Regions from separate parts of the Bovifimicola ammoniilytica genome, predicted to be linked through region 1. Evidence: riboswitches for the same ligand, from Rfam matches in the RefSeq annotation. Region 1 holds a riboswitch; each other region holds the start of a gene.
The links. A riboswitch is a leader RNA that binds a small molecule or an ion and turns the genes downstream of it on or off. The one in region 1 is predicted to bind cyclic di-GMP.
Positions count from the first base shown of each region.

Region 2: another riboswitch for cyclic di-GMP. It lies ahead of OCV48_RS11005 (helix-turn-helix transcriptional regulator); the one in region 1 lies ahead of OCV48_RS03740 (hypothetical protein).
Region 3: another riboswitch for cyclic di-GMP. It lies ahead of OCV48_RS08840 (hypothetical protein); the one in region 1 lies ahead of OCV48_RS03740 (hypothetical protein).

Region 1 is NZ_JAOQJN010000003.1:1,489-12,679, forward strand. Features, by position in the region: gene OCV48_RS03730 (DUF2974 domain-containing protein) at 13-426, opposite strand; gene OCV48_RS03735 (hypothetical protein) at 402-572, opposite strand; gene OCV48_RS03740 (hypothetical protein) at 559-1,323, opposite strand; cyclic di-GMP riboswitch class I at 1,435-1,550, opposite strand; gene OCV48_RS03745 (Mbeg1-like protein) at 1,601-2,173, opposite strand; gene OCV48_RS03750 (hypothetical protein) at 2,160-2,930, opposite strand; cyclic di-GMP riboswitch class I at 3,043-3,159, opposite strand; gene OCV48_RS03755 (DNA gyrase/topoisomerase IV subunit A) at 3,519-6,140, opposite strand; gene OCV48_RS03760 (DNA gyrase/topoisomerase IV subunit B) at 6,163-8,082, opposite strand; gene OCV48_RS03765 (histidine phosphatase family protein) at 8,258-8,926, opposite strand; gene OCV48_RS03770 (GNAT family N-acetyltransferase) at 8,945-9,373, opposite strand; gene OCV48_RS13955 (hypothetical protein) at 9,375-9,482, opposite strand; gene carB (carbamoyl-phosphate synthase large subunit) at 9,657-11,191, opposite strand, start outside.
Region 2 is NZ_JAOQJN010000008.1:66,435-77,625, reverse strand. Features, by position in the region: gene OCV48_RS11015 (LuxR C-terminal-related transcriptional regulator) at 1-699, shown strand, start outside; gene OCV48_RS11010 (response regulator) at 762-1,628, shown strand; cyclic di-GMP riboswitch class I at 1,592-1,659, shown strand; gene OCV48_RS11005 (helix-turn-helix transcriptional regulator) at 2,084-3,487, shown strand; gene OCV48_RS11000 (hypothetical protein) at 3,512-4,921, shown strand; gene OCV48_RS10995 (Hsp20/alpha crystallin family protein) at 5,122-5,583, shown strand; gene OCV48_RS10990 (DUF362 domain-containing protein) at 5,826-5,996, opposite strand; gene OCV48_RS10985 (DUF1858 domain-containing protein) at 6,267-6,470, shown strand; gene OCV48_RS10980 (adaptor protein MecA) at 6,612-7,397, opposite strand; gene OCV48_RS10975 (serine/threonine protein kinase) at 7,661-9,082, shown strand; gene OCV48_RS10970 (hypothetical protein) at 9,140-9,745, shown strand; gene OCV48_RS10965 (hypothetical protein) at 9,745-10,524, shown strand; gene OCV48_RS10960 (glycosyl hydrolase family 18 protein) at 10,835-11,191, shown strand, end outside.
Region 3 is NZ_JAOQJN010000006.1:1,809-12,999, forward strand. Features, by position in the region: gene OCV48_RS08830 (hypothetical protein) at 1-685, shown strand, start outside; gene OCV48_RS08835 (Mbeg1-like protein) at 672-1,256, shown strand; cyclic di-GMP riboswitch class I at 1,307-1,423, shown strand; gene OCV48_RS08840 (hypothetical protein) at 1,536-2,312, shown strand; gene OCV48_RS08845 (calcium-binding protein) at 2,299-6,573, shown strand; gene OCV48_RS08850 (type I secretion system permease/ATPase) at 6,592-8,709, shown strand; gene OCV48_RS08855 (HlyD family efflux transporter periplasmic adaptor subunit) at 8,709-9,800, shown strand; gene OCV48_RS08860 (beta-ketoacyl-ACP synthase III) at 9,878-10,849, opposite strand; gene OCV48_RS08865 (alpha-amylase family glycosyl hydrolase) at 11,120-11,191, opposite strand, start outside.

The DNA of each region.
Region 1 (11,191 bases):
TTCAACATTTTTTCATTTCCAATACTTCTTTTCATACACAATCGTCACATACTGTGCCTGATTTTCACCTGTTGAATGTCCACATACAGTTATATCTATGTCTCCATCAATATTATTCAATTCTTTTCTTGCCGCATTAATAGCATCTTCATAAAATTTTAATTCTCTTTTTTGCAACTCCGTATCTGATACACATAAACCTTTAACATTTTCTGTCCATTCACTTATATTTATCTGTTTCCCATCATCATCTCTTACTATATAGGGACTATCAATATAATTTCCACAAAAAACTACGTATACTTCTGATGTGTCCTTATTAATAAAGCAAACTGATGATGTAGTAGTATCTTTTTTGTCAGGATATATCAGTTGTAAATTCATTAACTCACTATCATTTTCTATAAATGATATAATTTTATCCATTCTATCCCATCAAAACATGTTGTTTTTTCAACTTTCTTTATATCATTTATAATACTTTTAACGTTTTTATTACTCACATCTAAAGTATCAATATTGTAATATGTTAATGCTAATAAATATAATAACTGTTCATTACTTAGACTCATTTGTTTCCTCCTCCTTTATTAAAATATACATATCTTCTAATGTTATCAAGTCATTAAGCTGTTCATATCCTTTTTCCTTATACACATTTTCTCTTTCTGTATACGTATCCTCAGAATATGCCTTTATATAAACTGATATAATATCGCCTGATATTTTACTATATAATAATTCCGTAATACTATTCTTATATGAACTATTAAATTCACTTTCTGGTACTTCTATAATATAACTTATATCTATACATCTATTATCTAATAGTCCCTGTAGCGTATTATTTTCTTCATTAATATAGAAATCACTTGAAAAGCCATGAAATCCTTTTACTTCACCTATTTCATCAACATATATCTCACTAATAAATCTATTAATTCCCATTTCTTTTATTATGTTATCTAATTCTAATTTCACATTCTGTTTTACCAATTCACACATATAATCATCTGATACTACTTTATATGAAACATAAGCCTTATCATTTTTTTTATCCGGATATACTATCACACAATATTCTTTTTCTTTTCCTTTAATTCTTACATCTACTTCTACATATCCTGCACTTCCAAAAACTCTTCTGACTTCATGCTTATATACAACTTCAAAATCTTCATTATATTTAGTTTTCATATATTCCAGTGCCACTTCTGCACACTTGTCTACATCTATATATACTTTTTTCTTACAACTTGTAGAACTTATAATTACTGTTACAAATACTATCAATAGTAACATACTTTTTTTTATCTTTTTCATTCATTTCCTCCTATAATATTTATTTTCCTTTTCTTTTGTATTAATATCTTCTGCCCTCTTTTACTTCTTTTATGCTTTTTATTTTAAAATAAAAAAAGCATAACGAATACGTTATGCAACCTGACTATCTTAGGTATTATTATTCTAACAACTTTCTTTCCTCAATAACTACCCGTAGACTCCTGGCTTTGCGTCCATACATTTCTGTATGTTTGCCCTTTATCTCTCTTTTACTTTTACAGTATAATTTATTAACTTACTTTTTTCAACATTTTTTTCATTTCCAATACTTCTTTTCATACGCAATTGTCACATACTGTGCCTGATTTCCACCTGTCGAGTGTCCACATACAGTTATATCTATATCTCCATCCACATTATTTAATACATTTCTGGCAGCACTTATAGCATTATTATAAAACTCTACTGCAAGTTTTTGCTCTACTGTATCACACTCAACTGCCCCTTTCATATTACTAATCCATGTAGAATTACTATTAATGTTTCCATCTTCATCTTTATATTCATAATTTCCTGCTATATAATTTCCACAATATACAACATAAACTTCTGATGTTTCTGTATTTACAAAACATACTGATGATGTAGTATTATCACTACCACTAGGATATACCATTTGCAATTTCATTAATTCACTGTCATTTTCTATAAATGATATAATTTTATTCATTCCAAGCTCTTTATCTGTATATCCAGCTACTCCATCAAAGCAAGTTGTATATTTCTTCTCCTCTATTATCTTTACAATATCTTTAACATTTTTTTTACCATCAACATTATAGTATGCTAATGCCGATAAATATAATAACTGTTCATTACTTAGACTCATTTGTTTCCTCCTCTATAAAAAAATCTATTTCATCTGTTCCTTTTAGCATATTAAGTTTTTCGTATCCATTTTCCTTATATATTTTTTCTCTTTCTAAATATATTTTCTCTGGATATGATTCAATGTAGACAGAAATAACATCTTCTGATATTTTAGGTTTTAATATTTCAGTAATACTCTCTTCATAACCTATATTAAATTCACTTTCAGGTACCTCAATTTTATATATTATATATACTTGCTTATTATTCAATAAAGCGTCCAAATTATCATTTCCATTTTCTATATAAAAATCGCTTGCGAACCCACAGAAACCATCTATTCTACATATCTCATCCACATACACATTGCTAATAAATTGTTTTAAACCTGCCTTGTTAATTATATAATCTAACTCAACTTTCACATTTTCTTCCACTAATTTACACATATAATCGTCTGATATTACTTTATATGAATCATAATATCCATCTTTATCTGTATCTTCTTCACCATCTGGATACACTATAACACGATATTTTTTTTCTTCATCTGTAAGCACTCTAACTGTAGCGTAGCCTTTTCTACCAATAACTTTCTTATTCTGTACGCTACTAACAAGTTCAAAATCTTTCTGATATTTATTTTTCATATATTCCAATGCCAATTCTGCACACTTATCCTCATCCATAATCGGCTTACTTTCACAACCTGTAGAATTTATAATTACCGTTGCAAATACAACTATTGCTATCATACATTTTTTTATCTTTTTCATTCATTTCCTCCTATAATATTTATTTTCCTTTTCTTTTGTATTAATATCTTCTGCCCTCCTTTACTTCTTTTATGCTTTTTATTTTAAAATTAAAAAAAGCATAACGAATACGTTATGCAACCGAACTATCTTAGGTATTTATTATACTAACAACTTACTTTCCTCAATAACTACCCGTAGACTCCTGGCTTTGCGTCCATACATTTCTGTATGTTTGCCCTCTATCTCTTTTTACATTTACAGTATAATTTATTAACTTACTTTTTTCAACATTTTTCTATTCTTCACAGTTTCTAATATATTGGTTATCACAAATTATATTAATAAACTTATATTTGCAGCTTAACAAACATCTTTTAAATTATAAATGGGTAGTTATCAGAACCACCCATTTAATATCATTTCAATTATTAATTCAAATCATTTGCAACTTTAGAGTTAGATAACTCATTCTTGATATATGATGTGGAATTATTCACATCATATATCAAGAATTATGTCAAATATCTAAGTTGATAATTAGTATTAATCATTAACTGTCACCCTTAGCCCCTTAGTTTTGCAAACACTTCATCATGTGTATATCTTTTACTTCCTTGTTCCTTTTGCCCCACGTTTTAGAGTCTTTAACTTTCTTAAAGCCACTTCTTTATCATTATAATTCACAATCATATTGTCGCCTGCATCTAGCACATATACATTTGACACGCTGTCACCTGCATTAAGTTTTATTCCCTTGACACCGATAGCACCTTTCTTCTTCTCAGGTATCTCCTTTAATGAGAATCTCAGGAACATTCCTTTTTCAGTCTGAAGCACTACCATTTCGTTAGTCAGTATTTCTTCCGAAGGCTCATTGCCTGTGCTACCATTTTCACCTGTATTGCTATCAGGATTAGAATTGCCATTTACATCCGTTTCTGATAAATTTTCTTTTGATGAAGCTGTATCTGATGAGTTCTGATTATCAAGATTATCCATGAAACTCATTTGTGTGAAATTGTCTCCATAACCTCCTGTGAAGTCGTCTCCGAATCCACCACTGAAGTCATCTCCAAAACCATTATTAAAGTCATCATTGAAGCCGCCGCCTAAATCATTATCTAATCCGTTAAATTCTCCCATATCATCTGAACCACCGGATAACGCAACAGGATTATATGCATTTTCATAACCTGCCTGTGAGATTCCATCTTTAATGACTGCTGCCGTAACTGCGTCAGTTATAGCGACATTTACAAGTAAGTCTCCTGCACCTAACTTAGTTGCCATTACTGTTTTCTTAGTAACATTGAATTCGCTGCTGTCAACGAGTTTCATCATACCTGTCTTAGTAGTAAATAACAACTTTCGTTCCGCCATTTTCGAAGTATCCGTAATAAATATAATATTCTCATCTTTGCTGTCATAATTACCCAGATTATCAATCGGTGTTCCCTTATCTCTGAATCTGACAAATGGTATATCTATTACTTTTACCTGATGAAGATTACCGTTATCTGTGAAAATACAGATTTTATCCGTATTCATACATCTGAATACATATTTATTCTCTTTGTCGGCGGCTTCCTTATTTCTGTCATATGCTGTTGTGTCAATCGTTTTAGCATATCCGAATCTGTCCATAAGGAATACGACTTCCTGCTCTACAAGCTTAACTTCTTCGACTACAGCTTCCTTACCGTCCTCTACTACAGTCTTTCTTGGTACTGCATATTCTTTCTTGATTTCTAGAAGTTCTTTTCTGATTACCTTACTCATTGCCTTACGGTTATTAAGTATCTCTTCGTAATCAGCTATTCTGTTTACTATATTTTCATAGTCTTTCTGTAATGCTAAGATTTCTAAACCAATCAGCTTATAGAGACGTAAATCAAGTATTGCCTGTGCCTGTTTCTCTGTGAAATTAAGATTACCTGCATAGACTGCTGACTCTTTATTCTTGAATTTAATCTTGCTTGTATCACCATTAACCAGACAATTCTTAGCATCTTTAATGCTGTTACTTCCTCTTAGAATCTCAATTATAAGATCAATGATGTCGCAGGCTCTTATGAGTCCCTCTTTAATCTCTTTCTGCTCTAGTTCTTTAGCTAAAAGTGTAGTATATTTTCTGGTCTGAATCTCATATTGGAATTTAACGCTGTTCTCTATAATTCCTTTAAGTCCTAACACTTCTGGTCTGCCATCTACGATAGCTAACATATTTACACCGAAAGTATCTTCTAATCTTGTCTTTTTATATAAGAGATTTGTTAATTTCTCTACATCTGCATTCTTCTTTAATTCGAGGACAATTCTTATACCCTCTTTAGTTGATTCATTAGATATATCTACTATATCCTGTGTCTTTTTCGTTTCAATAAGGTCGCATACATCAGAAATAAATTTACCAATATTTGCACCAATCATCGTGTATGGAATCTCACTTATGACTAATTTATCCCTGTCTGATTTCTTCTCAGCCTTTTCGAATTCCACTTTACCACGAAGTTTAATCTTACCTGTTCCTGTTTCATATATTTCAGGAAGCTCGCTCTTATTAACAACCAATCCGCCTGTTGGAAAATCAGGTCCCTGAACGTACTGCATTAATTCTTCTGTAGTAATATTATTGTTATCTAAATATGCCACAACAGCATCTACTACTTCTGCCAAATTATGTGTAGGAATACTTGTTGTCATACCTACTGCAATACCCTCTGCACCGTTTATAAGTACATTAGGAACCCTGACTGGAAGTACCTCAGGCTCTTTCTCTGTCTCATCGAAGTTTGGTACAAAATCAACTACATCTTTATCTAAATCCTTAAGATATACATCTTGTGTAAACTTCTTAAGCTTAGCTTCCGTATAACGCATTGCAGCGGCACCATCGCCCTCTATTGAGCCGAAGTTACCATGTCCGTCTACAAGTGCCATTCCTTTTTTGAAGTCCTGCTCTAATACAACTAATGCTTCATATATCGAACTGTCACCATGTGGATGGTATTTACCCATGGTATCACCGACAATACGTGCTGATTTTCTATGTGGTTTGTCATAATTAAGACCTAACTGGTCCATTGCATATAATACACGCCTCTGAACCGGCTTAAGACCGTCACGAATGTCTGGTAATGCTCTCTGACATATAACGCTCATAGCATAATCTATATATGATTTCTGCATAAGGTCTGAATATTCTGTTTTCAAAATCTGTTCTGCCATCTGTCAATTTACCTCCATTCTTCTATACGTCTATTTCTGCATCATGAGCATGGTCGTGAATGAATTTTCTTCTTGGTGGTACATCATTTCCCATAAGCATACTCGTAACCTCTGATGCCATAAAGCCATCTTCTATCTCTACCTGTTTAAGAATTCTTGTCTCAGGATTAAGAGTAGTCTCCCATAACTGGTCAGCATCCATTTCACCAAGACCTTTATATCTCTGTAATGTGAATCCTGTATGTGTCTTTCTGTATTTCTCAAGTGCTTTATCATCATACAGATATTCGCCCTCGCCCTTTTTAGGAACTACTTTATATAATGGTGGCATGGCAATGTATACATGTCCATGTGTTATTAATTCCGGCATAAATCTATAGAAAAATGTAAGCAATAATGTATCAATATGAGCGCCATCGACATCGGCATCGGTCATAATGATTATCTTATTATATCTTAATTTACTTATATCGAAATCATTTCCATAGCCTTCGGAGAAACCACAGCCAAATGCATTAATCATGGTTTTAATCTCAGCATTTGCAAGTACCTTATCCATACTGGCTTTCTCAACATTTAATATCTTACCACGTATAGGCATAATCGCCTGTGTCTTACGGTTTCTTGCCATTTTCGCTGAACCTCCGGCAGAATCACCCTCTACTATGAATACCTCACATTCTTCAGGCTTTCTGCTCTCGCAGGTAGCTAATTTACCATTACTGTCTATCGAGAACTTCTGTTTAACTAACAGGTTAGTTTTAGCCTTTTCTTCAGCTTTTCTGATTTTTGCTGATTTCTCGGCACATGCTATTACCTGCTTAAGTGTCTCTAAGTTCTTATCGAAATATAATACTAATTCTTCTCCTGTAAGTTCGCCCGCTACTTTTCCTGCATCAGGATTATCTAACTTCGTCTTAGTCTGTCCCTCGAATCTTGGGTCCGGGTGCTTAATTGCTATTACTGCGGTCATTCCATTTCTTACGTCTGAACCTGTGAAATTATTATCCTTGTCCTTAAGTATTCCTAGCTCTCTTGCATACTGGTTTATTACAGTTGTGAATTTCGTCTTGAAACCTGTAAGATGTGTACCACCCTCCTGTGTATAGATATTATTACAGAAACCTAAGATATTTTCCTGAAATTCGTCTACGAACTGGAACGCAGTCTCTATCTCTATTCCGTCTCTTTCTCTCTTGAAATATATAACATCTGTAAGTGCATCTTTGCCATTATTTAGGTCCTTAACATATTCCTTAATTCCATCAGGCTCATGAAACTCTACTGTCTCTTCCTCTGAAAATCTCTTATTTATAAATACAATCTTAAGATTAGGATTGAGATAGGCTGTTTCATGCAGTCGGCTCTTTATGGCATCTGCCTTGAAATATGTCTTTTCAAATATCTCTGCATCAGGTTTGAACTGTACCGTTGTTCCTGTATCATTCTTTCTGCAGGTTCCGACTTCTTTAAGAGGATACATTACTTTACCTCTCTCATATCTCTGGTTATATACCTTTCCATCAACTCTTATGTTAACCTCTAACCATTCTGATAATGCATTTACAACAGAAGCACCTACACCATGAAGTCCTCCCGATATCTTATATCCTCCATCACCGAATTTACCTCCGGCATGAAGTATTGTAAATACTACTTCAACCGCAGGAATTCCCGCTTTCTCATTAATACCGACAGGAATACCTCGTCCATTATCCTTAATTATGGCTGTTCCGTCTTTCTCAAGTGTAACTGTTATCTCGTTACAATATCCTGCTAAATGCTCATCTACTGAGTTATCTACTATCTCGTATATTAAATGATTTAATCCCTTTGTTGAAACACTTCCGATATACATTCCCGGTCTTTTTCTTACAGCTTCAAGACCCTCTAATATGGAAATGCTGTTCGCATCATATTTTTTCGTTACCTCTGCTGACATATTCTTTTCACACTTCTCCATTTCCGCAGGCATATTATGCCGGAGGAACCGCGGGCAAAATATCAGATTTTGCCCGGCGATAAACGCTAAATGTGCCGCCTGCGACACATTTAGCTGGGTGGAAGAATTGGCGCATCGGCACAATTCTTCCGCCCTTCTCCGTTTTTTGATAAATTTATTTAAATGTTTCTCTTAGTAATTCCCTATGTCCATCTAAATGTGCATAGTCATTAATACGTTCCACGCTATAATTCTTAAGTTCGGTATTATAATTAATCTGTGTTATCGAGCAGTTCTCCATAGTCTTAGCTATCGTGAAACGCTTTCCAAATGGCATGCCTAATAACCCTGCAAGATAACATCTGATAGCACCACCATGGGTTACTACTGCCACATTACCATAATTACCAGAAATTGCTTCATTTATTATCTCTTCAATCTCTTTATTCATTCTCTCATATACTTCTTCGCCGTTTTCACCGCCAGGTATCCTTAAATCTGAAACAGCATATTCACGTCGATTAAAATAATCCTTATACTTAACCTTAATAACTTCATCTGGCAATGCTGTAAGCTCTCCAAAATCAGTTTCTCTAAGTCCAATTCTTTCATATTTGCCATTATCATCTGACGGAAGTCCTAATTTCTCTCTGATTATAGCTGCCGTCATCTTAGCTCTTATAAGATTACTTGAATATACTTTATCAATATTGTATGCCTTTAATCTTTCTCCGACTAATTCACTTTGAACTATTCCTTCATCTGCAAGTGGAACATTCACGTTACAAAGCGGACTATTCTGTCTGGCATGTCTTATTAAATATATATGTATGATTTTACTCAAACTGACAAACCTCCATTCTTAGTTATGTTTATCAGAAATATATTGTATCATTCCAGGTCCTAAACTATCCGTCGGACGGGCGATAAAATTGAATTTCTCATAGAATTTTTCTCTGCCTTTTGCACACATAAGACATAACATTATCTCTGTATTTTCTAATTTAGTTTCTTTCACATACTGTATAAGTCGTTCAATTATCATTCTTCCAACGCCACTCTTCTGACAGTCAGGTCTTACTACTAAATCCTGTATATAATCTATTACTACACCATCACCAACTATTCTTCCCATTCCAATCGGTCTGTTGCCATCCAATGCCACAACTGTAAACAGGCTGTGTTCTAATGCCCTTTTCGCTTGTTCATAACTTAGCACTTTCCAGTTTACCGATTCTCTTAAGGCCAAATATGTATCAATATCGAGTTTATTTTCTTTTAGTTCTACCATTTTATTCGCTACCTTTCACGACAACATTTATTGTCTTAGTTGCATTACATCTGATTAAATCATTAACCGAATATGTTATTTCATAGATGCCCTCTGTCGATGTATCCACATTACTACTTAGCTTCCTAAATCCGTCTGATTACGCCGTATTTGTTGCATTTTCGCACTTTTATCATTTTATCATTTAACTAAAAATAAAGCAATACATATTGCATATGCAATATGTACCGCTTTATTTAGTGTGTTTTTGCTATGATTATTTCATATAAAATCTTATTTTTAACTATCTTGTATTAACTGTTGCTATATCAATTAATGTTAAGTTATCTTTAACGTTGCTCTCTAAACTTGTTAATAATGCATTAACTGTATCAAGTGATGTAAAGCAGTTAACACCTGTTTCAATAGATATACGTCTGATTAAGAAACCATCTCTTGTCTTATCACGACCCTGTGTTGGTGTATCTACAACGATATCGATTTTATGCTCTAATAATAAATCGATTACTGTTGGTGATTCCTGTGATAATTTATTAACTTTTATGGCATTTACACCATTCTGCTGAAGTACCTTGGCTGTACTGCGTGTTGCATATACTTCGTAACCTAATTTTTCGAATCTCTGTCCAATTGAAATAGCATCATGTTTATCTGCATCATTTACAGTAATAATAACTTTCTTATGTTTTGGAAGATTAACACCTGCGCCTAAGAATGCTTTATATAATGCCTCATCAAATGTCTTAGCTATACCAAGGCACTCACCTGTTGATTTCATCTCTGGTCCAAGGCTTATTTCAGCACCTCTGATTTTCTCGAATGAGAATACAGGCATCTTAATTGCGATATAATCTGCTTTCTTCTGTAAACCAGGTTCATATCCAAGTTCTTTAATTGTCTTACCAATTATTGCTTTCGTAGCAAGTTTAACAATCGGAATACCTGTAACCTTGCTTATATATGGAACTGTTCTACTCGAACGAGGGTTAACTTCGATTACATATACTTCATCATGATATACGATGAACTGAATGTTAATCATACCATGAACATGAAGTGCTCTTGCAAGTCTCTTTGTATATTCTTCGATTCTGTCAATAATCTCATCTGATAATGACTGTGCAGGATATACAGAAATACTATCACCTGAATGTACTCCGGCCCTTTCAATATGTTCCATTATACCAGGAATTAAAATATCCTGTCCGTCACATACTGCATCTACTTCTATCTCTTTACCCATAAGGTATTTATCTACAAGAATTGGATGATCCTGGGCGATTCTATTAATGATTGCCATAAATTCTTCGATTTCCTCATCGCATGTGGCAATCTGCATACCCTGTCCACCAAGAACGTATGATGGTCTGACAAGTACAGGATATCCTAATCTGTTAGCTACTTCTTTAGCTTCTTCTGCTGTATAAACTGTACCACCTGCTGCTCTTGGAATCTTACACTGCTGAAGAATCTGGTCAAATAACTCTCTATCTTCTGCTGCATCTACGTCCTCAGCTTTTGTACCAAGAATAGGTACGCCCATTTCCATAAGACTCTCAGTTAACTTAATAGCGGTCTGTCCACCGAACTGTACTACTGCACCATCAGGCTTCTCTAAATCAACGATATTTCTTACATCTTCCGGTGTAAGTGGCTCAAAATAAAGCTTATCTGCGATATCAAAGTCTGTACTAACTGTCTCAGGGTTATTATTTACGATAATTGTCTCGTAACCCTCTTCTTTAAATGCCCATGTACTATGAACTGAACAGAAGTCGAATTCGATACCCTGTCCGATTCTTATAGGGCCTGAACCAA
Region 2 (11,191 bases), on a different contig from region 1:
TCATTACGTGCGTGGGGTGCGATGTATGATAACGATATAACAGAGGTTAAGAAGTGGCTTGAGAATGAATCACCAAACGAATATGGCAGATTGTGCATGACAGACGTATTTCGTTATATGATAAAAATGCGTGCATATTTAATTGAGGGCAAATATTATTCGGTAGTTGCAATTGGTGAATTATTAAGAAAAATATTGCAGGACGGACATCGGGTTATAGATTTGTGTGAATTAAAGCTATTGTGTGCGATAGCATATTATTCTGGTGGAAAATGTGATGAAGCATATGGATTAATGGACGAGGTTATAAAAGTAGCTAAGAAAAGAAAATTAGACAGATTAATTGCAGATGAAGGTGAGAAGGCATATCTGTTATTAAGAGATTACAAACGAAATCGTAATATTAAAGAAGTTGGTCTAAACAGTTATATCAATCATCTGATAGCATTGTCTAAGAAAATGGCATTATTATATCCTGATTATCTCAAGGAATGTAGAAAAGATTTCCCAAGTCTTACGGAAACTGAACGTGAAGTGTTACAGTTAATGGCAAATGAAAGAACAAATTCAGAAATTGCATATTTTATGGGAATCAGCATAAATACAGTAAAATTTCATTCCAAAAATATATATAAAAAGTTAAGCGTTAATAACCGCAGACGTGCGGTAAAGGTTGCAAAAGAAAATAATATTTTGTGATTTACGCAGGAAATGAAATATTTGTATAGAACTACTACCACTGAATATCAGGAGGGACGATTATGAAAAGAATTTTATTTGTAGCAGATTTTAATGATACGGCCCATTGTATACAAGAGGCTATGTTAAGTCGGTATCAGGTTCAGTTGTGTTCTATGAAGAATGCGGAAGATGTATCGCATATGATTAGAATGTTCAGACCGGATATGGTGGTGGTATTTATAAGTTGTTATCAGAATATAAGTTCAAAGCTATTCTATATCCTGACGATTGTACATGCAGCTATTCCTATAATTACCATAGGTAAAAAAGAAGATACGATGCAGTATGAGATGCTGTATTCTAAAACGCAGTATACACATTTATATAGGCCTATTAAGAATAGGGATATTATGAAATGCATTGCGGACAGATTGCATATAACGGAAGATGAAAATGCAGAACATAAAGATATATCAGATGTAAGTAACTATATAGAAAATGAGGATAAAATTAAAAACAAAACGGATATATGGGATGAAGCTGAATTGGATAATGAAGCTGATGCTGACAAACGAAAACATATTTTGCTGGTAGATAATGATGATGAAATCTATAACGATATGAAATCAATTATTGGAGACAGATACAGAGTATCAGCAGCGGGTACTGAATTACAGGCAATGCGTATGTTAGAAAAAGACAGACCGGATATGATGTTTTTAAGCTATGAAATGCCTCTGTGTGAGGGGAGGATAATGCTGGAAATGATAAGAAACGATGAGGAATTAAGGAAACTTCCGGTTGTGTTCTTAACGAAGATTGCAGAAAAGAGAAATATTGCATCAATTATCAGATTAAAACCTGCAGGTTGTATCTTAAAGCCACTTGATAAGGAAATAGTTACGAGAATTATTGAGAAATGCATGGATGCAAAGCTAGAAGTCTAAGGTATATTACATAGATAGTTCGGTTGCAATAATACGAAAAGTTTTATTGCAGCTTTTTTTGTGTCTTGGAATAATAGTATATTTTTAGATAGAATTTGCCTTTAAGAAAAAGATTAAAAATATACCAAAATAAGATATAAGAAAATATAAATGTTGTGGGAACAATTAAAGAAGTTATTATATAAATAGAACAATTAAATATCGTGCAAAAGCTACACAAATGTTATAAAAACTGCAGTTAGAGACAAATGTCACCTTGAATATGGGTGACATTTGTTTATAATATAGACATAAATCTTGTAATATATATAATATTGATTAGAGATTAGAGATTAGAGATTAGAGATTAGAGATTAGAGATTAGAGATTTGAAACTTGAAAGTTGAAGTATAAAGCATAAAGTTTGAAATCTGAGTTTTAATTATTAGATTTAAGAAGAGAGGAACACTACACGAATGAAGATAGATTTAGAAAACAGAAAAAGAATTTTGTCTGTAGTCGCATTGGCATTTTTCAACTTTGTATTTCTGGGCGCAGAATATATGTTTGACAATATGATGACATATGTTGCAAGTTCAGAGAGTGTGGTGTTGGCAGAAAGCTATATTCTTGGAGCAAGCTGTATGGGATTCTTCTTATATCCGATACTGGACAAAATCATAAGTGGCAGCAGCAAATACATTATGGCATTTGCAAGCGCATTGGCCGGTATAATATGCATTTTTACGATATGCAGGCACAGTTCGTATATGTCAGTATTGCTGCCGGGGTGTCTGTTGTTTGCTGTATTAGGAATATTAGGAGGTGAGATTCATTATATATTCAGCGTTGTCATAAGCGAGCGTAAACATTTAGCAGAAAATATTGGTATTGCGTATGCACTTGGTATATTTATGCAGTTTATTAATAATAATCTGGTATTTAGTGAACTTGGAGAATCGGTATTCGTAGCAGTGACACTAGCAGTATTCGTGGTGCTGATTATGAAGTTAGAAGATTATATACCAGATGAAAATGTATTGTACATAAATGGAATGGGAAATATGAAGAGCCCTTTAATTGCAGGTGTAGCCTTGACACTTGCAGTTGTACTTATGAGCTGCATTTTCTCTACATTAAATATTTCCGTAACTTTAGTACACGCAGGCGGGAGCGTCGATATTGGACAATGGCCACGGCTTATTCTTGCTCTAAGCGGTCTGATGGCAGGCTTTATATATGATATTGGTGAACGAAAATATATGAATATTACAATGTATTGTGTAACGCTGTTGTCTACAATATGTGTCGTAGTTACTGAACTGGGAGGACCTTTCTTAGTTGGGTTAATACTTTTCTACATCTCGGCAGGGTTCTTTGTTGTGTTCTTTTCTACAGCATTTATAGAGTTGTCGGGGAATACGAAAGTCCCGAAACTTTTTGCGGGACTTGGGCGTGCTACTAATAATTTGTGCGCCATACTTACGGGAGCGTTGTCAGTTGCCCTGCTTAAGAACGACGTAATGCTAATTATAATCACAGCTTTATGCCTGTTTGCGTTGATAAGTATTGTTCTGTATATTTATTCAAATCAGTTTGAAAGAAAAACAGATACAGATGAAAAGGAAAAAGTGACTTATGAGGCAGATGAAGAAGAAAAATTCCGGACATTCTGTGAGAAATTCTCACTTACGCCAAGGGAAAGTGAAGTGCTGAAAACGCTGTTAATTTCTGATGAAAATGTACAGGATATAGCGGTTAAAATCTCAATGTCGAGAGCAGTGTTATACAGACATATAACCAATTTGAATAATAAAACTGATACGAAATCACGTATTGGTCTTATACAGTTTTATTATAATTGGAGAAAGAATGTATAAAATATGAGAAAGCAGGTGAGAAATATGGTTAAGACAAAGAAGAAAAAGTCATTAAAATTTAAGAATAAAATGGCATGGTTACTAGGCTTAGTTATGATATGTGTGTTTGGGACAATGCTATCAGGTGAAAATGTGCAAGGCGCAGATGTAAGATTAGTTAATCCTAAGACGGTAACAGTAAACATTAAGTCAGGACTGGAATTATTAGATACTTTTGGACCATACATTAAAGTTGATGATTGCGTGGTAACAGATAATATGGTTAATGTGGAAAAAGCTGATATGCATAAGATATCAATTCTTCCGCAGTTTGGATATTCCATTGAGGCTAAAATTAATGGAGATAAAGTAGATGGTGTGGAAGAAGATGGCTGGCAGGTCTACACCGTTGCAGAAGCAGATATGTATGATATCGAGATAAGTAAGGCGGGCAGCGGTGTCTATACGGTTACCTGGGCTTATGACGATACATTTGGTGAAGATGGTAAGGTTGCAAATGGAAGTGTCAGGATAATCTCAGCAATACTGCCTGATGGAAGCAACGGCATTGAAAATATAAATGACCAGAATGAAAAAGTTGGTCTGGTGGCAATTAAACCTGATAGTATGGTTACTGTAAAAATTAAGCCTGATTATGGTTATCAGTTTGTGGCAGGTTCATTAAACGGAAACACAATAACAGCAGGCAGCGAAGTCAGTACATTTACATTTATAATGCCTCGTACAAATCTTCATCTGAGTGCTTTATTTACTAAGACAAATGATATTATTAATACAGAGAGTTCGGATGTGAAGTCAGGAAGCATTTCTAATGGTGAAAATGTTGTGGATTCAGGCAATATCCGACTAGAAGTTAAGGATTTGTCAGAAAATGAGGCAGCTGTTTTAGAGGGTGATATAAAAGAAAATGTGGGAAATGACGTGGTAAGCGCATATCTTGACATGAATTTATACAGTGTTATTAATAAAGGAAACAAGACTGAAGCATGGGAAAATAAGTTAACAGAACTTACCAATAATCTGACAGTTACATTTAATCTTGCTGATGATTTAAAGGGCAAAGATGGCAGCTTTTATATAATTCGCGAGCATATGGAGGCTGACGGAAGCAAATCATTTGCTAAGATACCGGTTATCTATGATAAGGAAAACGGTACAATTTCATTTGACACGGATAAATTTTCGACATATGCACTTGTATATAGCACAGATGATAATAGCAGAAATGATTCTGATAATAATGATAATAATAGCAATGAAGTTATTGGTAAGAACGATAATAACAATTTAGAAGAGAAAGCAACAGATACAAAAACGTCAAATGCAAAAGCTCCAAAGACTGGTGATACTACGCAGGTTATGGAATTAGTAATAATAATGATTGCAGGAATTATTGTTGCTGTGTCCGCATTTAAAAATAGAATAAATGAATAAAAAGAATGTTCACAAAATGTTCACAAAAAAATAGCACTCACCTCTTGACATTGCTAATAATAAGTGTTATATTACACCTAGAACAAAGGAAAGGGATGCAAAAAAAGGATATGAAGTAAGTCCTATGAGCTCCCTGAACATCCCAGTTCCAGAGAAACATGGTAAACAAACATAGTATTTTAGAAAAGGAGAGATGACTTATGTTAATGCCTAGTATTTTTGGAGAAAATTTATTTGATGACTGGTTTGATGATTTCCCATTTTATAATGATAAAGATATGAGAAATGTGGATAAGAAATTATATGGTAAGAAAGCAGGAAGAATAATGAAAACCGATATTAAAGAGAATGATAACGGTTATGAATTAGAAATTGACTTACCTGGATTTACAAAAGATGAAGTTAAGGCTTCACTTGAAAATGGTTACCTGACAATTAGCGCAGCTAAAGGTCTTGACAAAGATGAAAAGGATAAAGAAACTGGACATTACATTCGTAGGGAACGTTATGCCGGAGCATGTGAGAGAAGCTTTTATGTTGGCAGTGAAGTAAAACAGGAAGACATTAAAGGTGAATTTAAACATGGTATCTTAAAACTCTTTGTTCCAAAGAAAGAGGCCAAAGAAGTTGAAGAAAACAAATATATTGCTATTGAAGGATAATCTTAGATAGAAGAATCTTATATAACCTGTTAAATATAGAAAAGAGGCGATAAGTTATGGCAGATAAGAATCCAAAACATCCACTTAAAAAGAAACAGGTCAAAAGTAAAGAAAAGAAAAAACATATCTATGAATAATAGATAATACAAAAGATAATAATAATTAACAAATAAGACCATTACACCTAATATAGTTAGTGTAATGGTCTTATTATTTTGTCTTATTTTAAAAATGTGGAATGATTATTCTGCAGAGATAACGCCTGCTGGACATCCGCCTTCACAAGCTCCGCAATCGATACATGTATCAGCATCGATAACGTATTTGTCTGCACCCTCAGAGATTGCTCCTACTGGACAGGCGCCAGCGCAAGCTCCACACATTAAACATCCGTCGTTAATTACGTGTGCCATAATTCTTCCTCCTTTAGAATATATAAGTAAATCGCAGATTTGTGTTCAAATCTTATTGCTATTTTAATACAAATAGAGGAACTATTCAAGTATTTTTACGTTCTAAATAAAGTGCAATTACAAAATAAAGTTGCATTAATAAATGCCGTGTAATATAATGTATGCGATGGCGAAAAAAGTGATAATTGTGCCATAAAGTCATTATTTGTTTAGCGATGTTAATACGAATAATGGCATAAAAACCGGAACATCGCAGAAATGAGGTAATTTATGTCAAAAGTTTCAAAAGATATGTTAATTGGTGAAATTGTTAGAATAGATGATGGAATTATTCCAATTCTCCTTAGTTCAGGAATGCATTGCATTGGTTGTCCTTCTGCACAGGGTGAAAGCCTTGAAGAAGCAGCAATGGTTCACGGATTAAATGCTGATGAATTAGTATCAGAGATTAATGATTATTTAGCAACAAAATAATCGGGTAAATATAAAATAAATTGAAAGCCTTGTATGGCAGAAAAATGTATCCTGTGAAATATATAAAATCAGGATACATTTTTTTGTTTGCTCAAATTTACGAAATTATTATATGATGTTTCGATATTCTTAGATTAGACTTTAGATTTGCGATAATTCCTGGATAGCGGTATCGGCTATGATTAATTCAGCATGCTCTAAAATGTGTTCTAACGTAGTCGGACTGTTAATAACCAGATTTCCGTATTCGCTTATCAAATCGCATATTCTATAAAAATATTCTTTATTATCCAAGGTATAGTATACAAAAAGATAATAGGAAGTGCCAAGTTTATATAATGAATTTTGGTCATGGTAAATTTTTATAAGCATATTTGAGAGTTCAATAATTTTATCAATATTTTCAAATTTGAAGATGATAGTGTATGCTGGTGTGACACCATAAGGTGCCTCGATAATAGCATTCTCAAATGTAGGCGAAGTATTTTTAGCTGAATCAAATAAATTAGGATTTTCCGGTGAATCTTTAGGAGAATTAGAAATCTGATTTGCAATATTATTAAAAAAGCTAAAAATATCTTCATGACCGGCAGATGTATCTGCTTTGGATGAAAATAATTTGTCTGATGCAGCATTAGGATCAGGTGTAAATCTTGAAAATCTTGAATCGATTTCTTCAGGATCTTCAACTATAGTAATAATTATTACAAGAGTATCATTGGGAAGGGGGATGGCATCAATAGATATAGGAAATTTCTGAGTATTAAAATCAAAGTTAACCTGGGCTTTTGAAACCACTTCTTTAAACAACTGTTCTGTTTCCGGGGAACCATAAAATAAATCCTTTATATTAATTTTTCTGGAAAATAAATCTTCTTTATCAAGTACACATTTAATCTGATTATCGTTTAATTTTTCAAAAACCATATATATTCCTCCTTTGGTATGGATATGTTTACGAAATATTAAAGGTATATGTCTGTGTTAGTTCTGATATAATTAACATTTCTGATTATTATGCATGAATACATATAATGGTGGATTTTAGAACTTTAATATTGAGATAATATACGATAGTATAACTTATTATAATGCCAGATGTAAAGTAAACTGTAATAAAATAAAAAAATAAAATAAATGTTGCAATTTAAAATGTAATGTATTATAATTAATACACAACATACAACAAAATGTTAAATAAGAAGGAGGGATTTATAAAAAAATATATGGACTACAGGGTGAATGGTGGTAAATATGAGAAGATAAGTCTGTTAGGCGAAGGCGGCACATCACAGGTTTTTCTGGTAAGACATAAGATATTAGGAACATTACGTGCCATGAAGAGAATATCTAAGAATTCTATTAATGAGAAGTGTTATAATTCAGAAGTCAATATTCTCAATATGATAGACATTGATGGTATTCCGGTTGTTTATGATGTGGAGGAAGATTTAGAATATTGGTACATTATTGAGCAGTATATTGAAGGAATATCATTTGAAGAATATTTGAATAATAAAGAAAATGATGCTCTTGAGGTGCTAGGTTATGTATGCAGAATATGTACAATATTACATTTATTACATACTACTAAGCCATATGGAATAATCTATGGAGATATTAAGTCGGAGAATATAATCATTAGTAAAAATGGAGTGTATTTGATTGATTTTGGAAATTGCATGCTAACTAAGGATATTCCGGATGAAAAGAATATGGCTACTAAGGAATATATTACGCCTGAGCAGTATAATAGTGGGGAAATTGGTATATGGACAGACGTGTATGGCATTGGCGTGCTGATACAGAAGGTATATCAGGGATTTCAGATGCAGTTATATAACTATAGAGATGATATTTTGAGAATTATATCTATATGTATGGAAAAGGACATTAAAGACAGATATACATCAACAAAAATTATAGAGGAAGCTATAACTTCAATAGTTGAAAAGATAAGTATTAACAGAGCATCAACGAATAATAATGGCTGCGATGGAAAGAGTAAAAAATGCAGAAATAGTAATGTAAGAGATAGGAAATCGCTTGATATTGCAATTTATGGCTGTAGAAGATATGCAGGAGTAACCCACCTTGCGTTAGGACTTACTAAGTATTTAGAGCATAGAATGTCAGATGTATTCTATATAGAAGATAATTTATCCAAGGATATAATTAATATGTTGGATTTTGATAATAAGACAGTATGTTCAGATGGTATATACACATATAAAAGATGCAAGATATTGCCTAATTATGGGAAATTTTGCACACAGGACAACGCAGATTCTATGGGATTAAGGAAATCGGTGAATATACATGACTGTGGTGTATATAATAAGAAATCGTCGCTTTTAAATCAGGTAATTGTGGTGATTACCGATATCAAAGAATATTTAAAATTCAAGTATGAAGATTATATTTTAGATTGTGAAGATAAAAATATATTGTATGTTGCGAACTTTTCGGATGATAAAGGGATAAAAAGGCTTTTGAGACAAAGAAATATTAATGTATTAAGAATGCCGTATATTGAGAATCCATTTAGGCAATGTAAGGAATCAGAAAAGTTTTATGGGGACATAGTGAAGATATTAATGAGAAATTATTAATTAAATGTATAAAATGATTGTAAGATGATTATAAGAACAGCATAGAGGCATTAAAGTATGATTAATTTTAGAAGAAAACGTATAGTACGCAGAAAAACCTATCATAAACTGGCAGTAGCAGGAATGACTAGAGGCGCTGGAGCAACACATTTTTCCATATTACTCGGAAATTATTATTCAGAGGTGTTAGGAAGAAAGACAGCGATAGTAGATTTGAACGAAGATTGTGACTATGAATTTCTGAAACAGATATGTACACCTGAGGGTTTGATTAATAATAATGTTTATAATATACATAAGGTAGCATATTATCAGAATGTTACCAGAGAGAATTTAGCAGGAATTTTCCATGAAAATTATGAATGTGTAATACTTGATGTCGGAAGTAATTATAGAAAATTTATTAATGAAATTAGTATGTGTGACAGAAAGTACATGATTAGTTCAATAGGATTGTGGAAGATACCGGGTGTAGTAACAGGATTGAAGGAAGTACAGTTCAATGAACAGTGGAAATTTTTGTATTGCTTTGGTGATAAAGAATCGGCAGATTACATATCAGAGTGTACAGGAAGAAGGCTATATTCTATACCGGTTATAAATAATCCATTTAAAATTACAGGCAGACAGTTGATGGAGGTAGAACGTATATTGGAGGCATAGTGGTTATTTGGCAGAGAAAAAAGAATCTGATAATTGCATTGTTATCAGGGGTGATTATTTCGGCAGTTATATTGGGAAGTATCTTAATTGTAGAAGTAATTAACTATAATACCTGCAGGGAAGAGCTGGTAAAAATTAAGAATGAGCAAAAGGGTTATGCTAATATTAAAGCTTATTCACTTAATGCAGATAAGAAAAAGGGAGATTTGATAACAGAAGCAGATTTAGTTGAATTGAACTTATACGGAGAAAATAATTTAATAGGACTGGCATCTAGGAGTGATTTAGTAAATAAAGAATTAAAAATTGATGTCAGTAAGGGAACGATAATGGATTTAAGTATGGTGCATAAGCAGGATAAGATAGCTGACGACATAAGACTTCATATATATTCGTATGTTGAATTGCATTCGGATATTCTTGAAGGAAGTATTGTGGATATAAGAATTACTTTTCCGGATGGAGAAGATTATGTTATAGCAGGGCATAAGAAAATCGTTAAGAGAATTGAGAATAGCATACTTATAAATGTTAATGAGGAAGAAATTCTCAAGATGGCTAGTGCCGAAGTTGATAAAAATGTTTATCAGGGTACAAAAATATATGCGGTTTTATATGTGAAAGACTATCAGGAAACAGCTAAATCAGATTATCCGGTAAATGCAAGTGTTATTGAATTAGGCAGTTGGGACCCCAACTTAATAGATGAAGTATTCAATAGCGAAACGGCAAATAAAAGAGTCGTGTTAGAAACAAATATGAACAGGTTCGTGTCGTAGAAAACATAGTTTTATGAATAAATATAATGGCTTTTATGTTTCTACCCCTGGTATCATTATAAAATAATATATCACAAGAATAGTTAATTACGTGTCAGAGAGATTAATAGAATGTCAATAAATGTTATTTGAGATAAAGAATGTAATTAATTATATAAAGTTATGGCATATAATAAAATGATGTAAATACACACATTAATTATATGCCATAACAATATAAAAGAGAAAACAGATGACGTAGATGATAAAAAGTGTTATAATACACCACAAATAGACATTTTCATATTGAGAAAATAAGGAGGAAAGCATTTTGAAGAAAAAATCAGTACCTGTTTTTTTTGTGGTGGCAATTATAATTATTTCAATAGTTGTATTGGTAGTAGGAAATATAATAGATAAAAGAACACCTTCTAAGAAGCATGCTTCTGAAGAAGATATATACAAATTATATAGATTATATGATGGTTATACCGAGGATGGTGATAAGATAAGCTTTGAGGGAGCAACTAAGGCGGCAGATAACCAGGTTGCCATCTTATTACAGAATGAGATAGTATCAGACAGAGCTTTTATAGATAATGGAGAATTATATGTGGATTATGAATTTGTAAAGAATTCACTTAATAATAGATTTTATTGGGACAACAATGAGAACATTCTCATTTAT
Region 3 (11,191 bases), on a different contig from region 1:
GGATAAATGTGCAGAAGTGGCATTGGAATATATGAAAAATAAATATCAGAAAGATTTTGAGGTAACATATAGCCAAGAAAAGAAAAGAATTATAGGAAGAGCTGGATATGCAGAAGTAGATGTTAGAGTTAAAGGAAAAGAAAAAGAATATCGAATTATGATGTGTCCAGATGGTTATGATGATTCAGATAAAGATGGATATTATGATTCTTACATAGTAATATCGGATGATTATATGTGTGATATTGTTAATAATAAAATTAAAGTTGAATTGGACAGTAATGTTAAGAATGTAATAGTTAATAAATTTATTAGTGATATATATATAACAGAACGAAACATATCAAAAATAGAAGGATTTTGGGGTTTTTCAAGCGATTTCAGTTTTAATGAGAAAAATAATACTTTGGATGGTTTATTAAAAAATGAAAATGTATATATAACATATAGAATTGAAATTCCTGAAAATGAATTTAGTATGGATTATGAAAAGAATATTACAGAAATATTAAAGCCTAAAATATCAGAAGATATAATATCGATTTCTTTAGTATCATATCCGGAAGAAACTTATTTAAAAAGAGAAAAAATATATAAAGAAAAAGGATATGAAGAAATTGGCGGATTGATTGGAACAGATGAAATCGATTTTTTTATAGAGGAGGAAACAAATGAGTCTAAGTAATGAACAATTATTATATTTATCAGCATTAGCATACTATAATGTTGATACTGTAGATGTGAGTAATAAAAATGTTAAAAATATTATAAATGGTGTAAGGAAAGGTGAAAAAACAACTTGTTTTGATGGAGCAGCAGGATATAGCGATAAAGAACTTGGAATGGATAAAATTATAGCATTTATAGAAAATGATAGTGAATTAATGAAATTACAAATGGTATATCCTAGTGGTATTGATAATACTACATCATCAGTATGTTTTGTAAATACAGAAACGTCAGAAGTTTATGTTGTATATTGCGACAATTATATAGATAGTCCTTATGAGTATAAAGATGAAAATGGAAACATTAATAGTAATTCTACATGGATTAGTAATATGAAAGGGGCAGTTGAGTGTGATACAGTAGAGCAAAAACTTGCAGTAGAGTTTTATAATAATGCTATAAGTGCTGCCAGAAATGTATTAAATAATGTGGATGGAGATATAGATATAACTGTATGTGGACACTCGACAGGTGGAAATCAGGCACAGTATGTGACAATTGCGTATGAAAAGAAGTATTGGAAATGAAAAAAATGTTGAAAAAAGTAAGTTAATAAATTATACTGTAAATGTAAAAGAGAGATAAAGGGCAAACATACAGAAATGTATGGACGCAAAGCCAGGAGTCTACGGGTAGTTATTGAGGAAAGTAAGTTGTTAGTATAATAAATACCTAAGATAGTTCGGTTGCATAACGTATTCGTTATGCTTTTTTTAATTTTAAAATAAAAAGCATAAAAGAAGTAAAGGAGGGCAGAAGATATTAATACAAAAGAAAAGGAAAATAAATATTATAGGAGGAAATGAATGAAAAAGATAAAAAAAAGTATGTTAATAGTGGCGATATTTTCAGTAGTAATTATAAGTGCTACAGGGTGTGATAAAAAAACAGTAATGAATGCAGACAAGTGTGCAGAAGTGGCTCTTGAATATATGGAGAATAAATACCAAAAAGACTTTGAAGTAGTAGATAGTAGGCAAATGAGAAAATATATTGGTTCAGATAATTATGCAAGAGTTATAGTTAAAATTAAAGGTGAAGAAGAAGAGTATTGGATTATATTATATCCAGACGGAGATAAAGATATAGATAATGATGGATATTATGATTCTTACAAAGTAATATCAGATGACTATATGAGTGAATTGGTAAAACAAAATATTTTGAAAAGAGAATTTGATACTTTATCTAATGAAATGGGAGTTAATAGATATATTAGTGATATATCTGTATATGAAATATGTCAAATAAAAGGTTTTTGCGGTTTTGCAAGTAGCTTTTATATTGAAAGTGAAAATAATACTTTAGATGGATTATTAAAAAATGCAAATGTATGTATATCATATAGAATTGAAGTTCCTGAAAATGAATTTAATCAGGATTATGAAAAGTATTTTAAGAAAATATTAAAGTCTAAAATGTCAGATGATAGCATATCTATTTCAATAGTATCCTATCCAGAAGAAACATATTTAGAAAGAGAAAAAATATATAAAGAAAAAGGATATGAAGAAATTGGAGGATTGATTGGAACAGATGAAATAGATTTTTTTATAGAGGAGGAAACAAATGAGTCTAAGTAATGAACAGTTATTATATTTATCAGCATTAACATATTACAATATTGATACTGTAGATGTGAGTAATAAAAACGTTAAAAGTATTATAAATGATATAAAGAAAGTTGAAAAAACAACATGTTTTGATGGGATAGCAGGATATACAGATAAAGAACTTGGAATGGATAAAATTATATCATTTATAGAAAATGATAGTGAGTTAATGAATTTACAACTGATATATCCTGACAAAAAAGATACTACTACATCATCAGTTTGCTTTATTAATAAGGACACATCAGAAGTATACGTAGTTTTTTGTGGAAATTATATTGATAGTCCCTATATAGTAAGAGATGATGATGGGAAACAGATAAATATAAGTGAATGGACAGAAAATGTTAAAGGTTCATGTGTATCAGATACGGAGTCGCCAAAAAGAGAATTAAAATTTTATGAAGATGCTATTAATGCGGCAAGAAAAGAATTGAATAATATTGATGGAGATATAGATATAACTGTATGTGGACATTCAACAGGTGGAAATCAGGCACAGTATGTGACGATTGCGTATGAGAAGAATCAGGGTAAAAATTATTTACAGAATAATGATATTGATAGATGTGTTTCGTTTGATGGACAAGGTTTTTCAAACGAATTTATAAATAAATATAAGGAAGATATTGAAAAAAAATCAGATAAAATAATATGTTATGAACCAACAGTAAGTTTTGTGGGATCCTTATTAAAGAGTCTTCCAGGTATAAAAAAGAAATATATAAACATTGGAAGTCCGAATTCATTTGGAGTTGGCTATCATATGCCAGCAGAATTGTTAGATGAAAATGGTAATTTTAAGGAGGAGGGAGATTCAAGTTTTGTTAGCCGTTTAATAAAATCAATATCATCAAAATCTGTATTTATTGCAAATAATATATTTAATATAAATATGGAAAATGCAAGTGATGGAATTGGGAAGTTTATTGATGAAATGATGGCAGAGGGGAATGATGCAGAGGTCTCATGGAACAAATTAATAAACAATGAAGATGTTAAAGAATATTTGTATGTAGCTAGTGGAGTATTTTATTATGATACATTTTTAAATAACTTAGAATTAAGACAAAATAATGAATTTAATGAACTCGTTAATAAGTATAATGAAGGGATATCAGAAATCAAGGAGTTAATAACGAATGGAAAATATTTGCAAGCGTTGTATGAAATTTGTAATATAGTAGATGGTTCAATTATAATTGAATGCGTATCCAAAGGTATATTTGATAAAGTAAATACAGTATTGGATTTTGGTAAGTCATTTAGTAAAATGGTCATAGACGGATTGTGTAAGTGGACAGAAAATAATAAGTATATTACATTAGATAAGAAATTCAAATGGAAATCTATTAAGCATTTGTTTGGGTGGTTAGATAAAAGTTATAGACAAGCTTCAGCATCAGTACGTTATATATCAGATCCATTAGTAATTGACCTTGATGGAGATGGCTTTGAATTAACTGATGTAGAAAATGGAGTATATTTTGATAATGATAACTACGGGCTTTCAGAGAAGACGCAGTGGGTATCGTCAGACGATGGATTATTAGCAATCGATTTAAATGGTGACGGAATTATAAATGATGGATCAGAATTGTTTGGAAGTTCAACTGTAATGCCGGATGGTTCAATTGCAAGATTAGGTTTTGAAGCATTAGCTCAATACGATGAAAATGGTGATGGGATAATAGATGAAAAAGACAGTGCATATTACAGATTACTTGTATGGCAGGATAATAATAGAAATGGAATATCAGAAGCGAATGAATTAAAGACATTAAAAGAATTAGGAATAGAATCAATTTCACTTAAGACGGAGGAAATTGATGGTGTAAATACTGCATATATTAAGTATTTTGATGGACGAAAAAGGAAGATAGGTGAGTTTTCGTTTGATTCAGAATCATATAATACAATAGAAAAAGAATCAGAGCGTATATCAGAAGATATCGAGAAGATGCCAGATGTAAATGCAATAGGAAATGTAGCATCATTGCATACATTAATGCAGAAAGACACAACAGGCAGATTAGCAGAATATGTAAACTTGTTCGCTAAATCAGATAATGATAATGAAAAAAGTGAGATAATAACTAAAATATTATACTTTATAACTGGAGCAGATAATATATCTGGTGGAAGTCGTGGTGGAAATATTGATGCTAAGAAACTCAGAGTAATAGAGATGTTCATGGGACGTAATTTCATTGGAACAGAAGGAAGTAATCCTGTAAATACAGCAGCAGATATATTGAATGGCTTGTATAACAATATACATGAACTGTATTATAATCTTTTGAATGCAGAGACAAAACTTAAGGATTATATGGAAATGGTATTTATCGAGAATGATGATTATATAAATACAGAAATATTTGATACTTATATGAGTATTTGCATTTCAGAAGGAATAGATGTAAAAGGCATTATAAAAGATATAGGCAGATATATTGCAGTTATGAATGATAATCAGATTAACTTGGTTAATTATATTCAAAAATATATAGAATATCCTGAAATTATAACAGAATTAAAGAATGTAATACCATCAAATCTGATAGTTGGTTCAAATGAATCTGATACTATAAATATAAGTAATAATAGCAATGTTACAGTTATAGCGGGAGTTGGAGATGACATAATAAATGCCAACGATGGAAACGACTTAGTGTATGCAGGCTCAGGAAACGATACCATTTATGGAGGAGATGGAGACGATACCATTTATGGAGGAGCCGGAGATGATATCCTGAATGGAGAAGGCGGAAATGATAAACTCTATGGAGGAGTCGGAAACGACACCCTAAACGGAGGCTATGGAGATGATACATACTACTTTGAACTTGGAGATGGAGAAGATACAATCTATGAAGACGGAGAGTATGTCAATGTAGACAGAATAGTTTTCGGAAAGGGAATAAGTCCTGAAAATATATCTTTGGAAAGAATAGGAAATGACCTTGTAATAAAATATAGCGAAGTAGATAAATTCACAGTAAAGAACGCCTATGGCTACAAGAAATACTGTGGCTACGGTTATTACTTTGTTGAAAAAATAGAATTCAGTGACGGAACAGTATGGAACAAAGATAAACTCATAGAACTTATAAGTATAAAGACAGGAACAGCTGGAAATGATGTTCTTACAGGATATGAAGGAACAGATGTATATAACAGAAATGAGACATTCTATGCGGGAGCCGGAGACGACATAATAAATGCCAACGATGGAAACGACTTAGTGTATGCAGGCTCAGGAAACGATACGGTAAATGGAGGAGATGGAGACGATACCATTTATGGAGGAGCCGGAGATGATATCCTGAATGGAGAAGGCGGAAATGATAAACTCTATGGAGGAGTCGGAAACGACACCCTAAACGGAGGATATGGAGATGATACATACTACTTTGAACTTGGAGATGGAGAAGATACAATCTATGATGACGGAGAGTATGTAAATGGAGACAGAATAGTTTTCGGAAAAGGAATAAATCCATCTGACGTAACGATAGAAAGAGTTGGAAACGATATAATAATCCGTTACAGTGCCGCAGACCGAATAACAATAAAGAATGCCTATGGCTACAAGAGATACTGTGGCTACGGTTATTACTTTGTTGAAAACATAGAATTCAGTGACGGAACAGTATGGAACAAAGATAAACTCATAGAACTTATAAGTATCAAGAATGGAACAGCTGGAAATGATGTTCTTACAGGATATGAAGGAACAGATGTATATAACATAAATGAAACATTCTACGGCGGAGTCGGAAATGATACAATCTACGGTGGAGATGGTAATGATACCTATATCTTTGGCAGAGGTGATGGAATAGACACCATTGTTGATAATTCAGGTAGTAATATATTGTCATTTGAAGAAAATATATCCATAGAAGACCTTATGATGACAAAAAACGGAAATAATCTTGAAGTAAGTATCAGTGATACTACAGATAAAATTATTCTTAATGATTATTTTATAAATTCTTCATATCAGAACTTTAATGCAGAATTTGCAGATGGAAGTTCATTAAGTCAGAACGATTTTAGTTCAATAATAAATGGAACATATGTATATGAATCAGCGCTTAAACAGTCAGAACTACTTGTACAGAGCATGGCATCAACATCAGATGATGGAAATGTTTCAGAGATGGTTAATATAACAACACAGGATAACAATATGACAGATACACAGCTGTTTGTAAGCAATCAATAGAATAATGGGGGTACAAAAGTGGAAAATATAATAAACAGTGGAATGGCTTCATTTCTGACAATGACACATTTGCTCAATGTAAATGTGTCTAAGGAACAGTTGAATCATATTCTCTCCTTAAATGTAGGGGATATGACTGAAATAGAAATGATGACAGCCGCAAGATTGTTAAAGATAAAGGGAAAAATTAAGGAACTGAAATATGAACAGTTAGAAGAATTGAATGTTCCTGTAATATGTAAAGCTAAAGATGATACATATTTTATTGTTGGAAAAACAGATAATAATAAGGTGATGATTCTAAAAGCAAATAAGCCACCAAAATTAATATCTGTAGAAGAGTTCAGAGATATTTTTTCGGGAACAGTTATTCTGCTTAGTAATAAAAGCATTATTGATAAAGAGGCTGTGTTTGGTTTCAAGTGGTTTATTCCGACAATATTAAAATATAAGAAAGAATTTATAGAAGTATTGGTGGCAGTTTTTGTTATTCAGATATTAGGAATTCTGACACCGCTTGTAACACAGGTCATAGTTGATAAAGTTCTGGTACATAGGACTTTGTCAACGCTTTATGTGCTGGTGATAGGTTTATTCTTAGGGTATGTATTTGAAATGATAATAGGTCTGGCAAAAAGTTATGTATTTACACATACAACTAACAGAATTGATGTAATGTTAAGTGACAAATTATTTAAACATCTTTTTGCATTACCACTTAGATATTTTGAATCAAGACGTACGGGTGAAACGGTAGCAAGAGTAAGAGAATTAGATAGTATAAGGTCCTTTCTGACAGGAACACCTCTATCATCGTTGATAGATTTATTCTTCATTATAATTTATATAATAATTCTTTTCTTTTATAGTGTGCCATTAACATTTGTAGTAATTGCATCTATGCCGGTTTTTGCAATATTATCAATTATTGTAACTCCATTATTCAAACAGAGACTTGATGAGAAATTTAACGCAGGCGCAGAAACACAATCATATCTTGTGGAATGTATCACAGGCGTTCAGACAATTAAGTCATTTGCCTTAGAACCTAAAGTTGAAAAGAAATGGGGAAGTCTTCAGGCTGATTATGTTAAAGCAGGATATAAGACTTCAATGGTTGCAGGTACAGCTAATACACTTGGACAGTTTATACAGAAAACATTTGATTTATTAATTCTTTTTATGGGAGCTAAGTATGTAATGGCTGGTAGATTTACGGTAGGTGAATTAGTTGCTTTCAGAATGTTATCAGGCAGAGTAAGTGGTCCTGTATTACGATTTGTCCAATTGTGGCAGGAGTATCAGCAGGCATCAATGTCTGTTAAGAGAATAGGTGATATTTTTAATACATCAACAGAACCAAGAGTTGATATAAATAAGTTGTCGCTTCCATCAATTAAAGGCAGAATTACTTTCGAGAAAGTGAAGTTCAGATATAGAATTGATGCACCGGAAGTAATTAAAAATATAAGTTTTGATATTGAACCGGGACAGATTATAGGAGTAGTGGGAAGGAGCGGTTCAGGTAAAAGTACCATTTCGAAACTTATACAAAGATTATATATTCCGGAAAGTGGAAAGATAATGGTAGATGGCGTTGATATATCTTTAGTCGACCCGGCATGGCTTAGAAGACAAATAGGTGTGGTTCTGCAGGAAAATTTTATGTTTAATGGAAGTATTGCAGAAAATATATCGATACATTGTCCTGGGGTATCTATGGAAAAGATTATTGCTGCTGCGAAAATAGCAGGTGCAAATGATTTTATTATGCATATGCAAAATGGCTATGATACTATGATTGGCGAAAAGGGTGTTGGCTTATCAGGAGGACAGAAACAGCGGATTGCAATTGCAAGAGCTATAATTAGTAATCCTAGAATACTTATATTTGATGAAGCGACTTCGGCACTTGATTATGAATCAGAAAGTATTATTCAGAATAATTTACAGGAAATATGTAAGGGCAGAACTGTATTAATAATTGCACATAGATTGTCAACACTTAAAGATGCTAATAAGATTATGGTAATAGATAATGGCGAACTTGTTGAATTCGATACTAAAGAGAAGTTAATGAGTAACCAGGGACTTTATTATTATCTGTATAATATGCAGAAAGAGGGAAGAGTTTAATGAGAAAAGAAATGCTTAATTATGTGAAGAAATATAGTAGAAAAAGAGATAGAAACCTTAAGTATGATTTTATGCCTGAGCTTCTTGAAATAATTGAGAAACCGGCACATATAGGTGGAAAGGTTATTATCTGGAGCATATTTACATTGCTTGTAGTAACCATTATATGGGCTTCAGTATCTAAAATCGATGTCGTATCTACGACAGGAGGAACAGTTAATCCAAAAGGAAGTGTTATCAATGTTCAGGCTAAGCAGGACGGCGTGGTAAATGAGGTTCTGGTAAGTAATGGTCAGTATGTGCATAAAGGTGATATTTTGGTTAAAATAGATTCCTCATACGATAATATAGATGTTGAAAATCTGTCTGCACAAAAGAAATTGCTAGAAGAAGAAAATAAAATATATCAGATGATATTAGATAATCAGGATATAAGTTCAATTGATATAAATCAATACGATGAAAGTATGAAGAATACAATTAATTATATAGTTACACAGGAAAAGTATATAGCAAAAACGAATGAAGGTTCAATTGTTGATAACAAAGAACAACATAATCTGTCTGTACTTTCTAAAATAGCTGACAATGATGAGAAGATTTCTGAGATTGATAACAGTATTAAAAAGGCAGAGAATATTCTGGATAATAAAATACTTCATTCAGAAACTGATGGATATGTAACGAATATGCAGGAGGGACTTACAGGAAATGTCGTTGGAACAGGAAATGTTCTGATGAATATTATACCTGATAATACACCTATGGAGTTAACCTGTTATGTGAAAAACAGTGATATTGCAGACTTGAAGATTGGTAAAGCGGCAGTTATTAAATTAGAGGCATATCCATATTCGGAATATGGTACATTAACAGGAAAGATAACTTACATATCGGCAGGCGCAGTATCAACAGATGAAGTTAAGAATGTATATGTTGTAAAGCTTAGCATAGAAAATAATAATGATAAGATTAAATTACTCCCGGGAATGACTGCAACCGTAGAATTTGATTTAGGAAAAAGAAGTATTATGAAATACTTTCTTGATCCTATAACCGGAGCTTTAAAAAATACAGCCAGGGAAAAGTAATAAGAATAATCTTATTATAATGTTATAATAATACGATTTAGCGACAGGCGTAAATTACATATTCAAGGACAATCTTATTATAATGTCATAAGAATACCAGCCCATGTAAGTCCACCACCAAAACCAGCTAAAGCAATAAGGTCGCCAGGTTTTACGGTTCCGTTATGTAATACCTCATCTAAGAGGATTGCCACACTTGCAGCTGAAGTATTGCCATATTTATCAAGATTAACAGGGAAAATATCATCGCTAAGATGTAATCTTTTAGCGGCAAACTGAATAATACGTTTATTTGCCTGATGTAGTAATATTTTGTTAAAATCTTTTATTTCTATTCCGGATTTTGTTGATAATGATTCAATAATTTCCGGGATTTTTCTTGTGGCAAATTTGAATACTTCCTGACCATTCATATGGACATAAGGAGAGGTATAATTATTTTGAATAAAAGGGTTAATTAGTGGAGCATTTCCACAGGTTAATACATCGCCTTTACTTCCGTCTGAACCATGTTCTAAACATAGTATGCCACGTTTATCTGAATGGGAAACACCTAATATGGCAGCACCGGCCCCATCACCGAATAATACACAGGTACCTCTGTCAGTCCAGTCAATTATTTTAGAAAGTGTTTCAGCACCTATTATAAGAGCATGCTTAATTAATCCAGAGCAAATGAAAGCATGGGCCGTCTGTAATCCATACATAAATCCGGTGCAGGCAGCATTTATATCATAACACATAGCATTTATGGCACCGGTTGCAGCCTGGACTTTGCATGCTGTACTTGGCATTTTTCCATCAGGAGTTAATGTGGCTACAATAATTAAATCTATATCCTCCGGTGAGATATGGGAGTCTTTAATAGCTTTTATAGCGGCTTTAATTGATAATGTGGCAGTTGTATCACTATTTGAAATTCTTCGTTCTGAGATGCCGGTTCTGTCAGTAATCCATTCATCACTTGTATCGACAATGGTGCTAAAATATTTATTTGTTACAATATTTGCAGGAACAGCAGAACCTGTTCCTAATATATATGATGTCATAAGCTTTCTCCGTTCATAAAATATACGTTATTTAATTATACACCGAAAATAAGGATATCTTGCATAAAAATAAAATAAAAAGTACGATAAGCAGTAGGATAAACAGTAAGATAAGCAGTAAGATAAACAGGCTGAAGTAATTAATACATTTACAAATAACAGGGGCAGAATAATTATAAGACAATAAACAGGATTATAATAAATCAGGCTCGTTACCCGGTCTATATATGATGTTGTTTCATATATAAAATGGATAAAGAGCCTATATTTTTATTCTGAAAGAATAATATAATATTCAAAAGGTTTTAGAGTGTTGAGGTCTTTAGTATTAAGAGTAGTTTT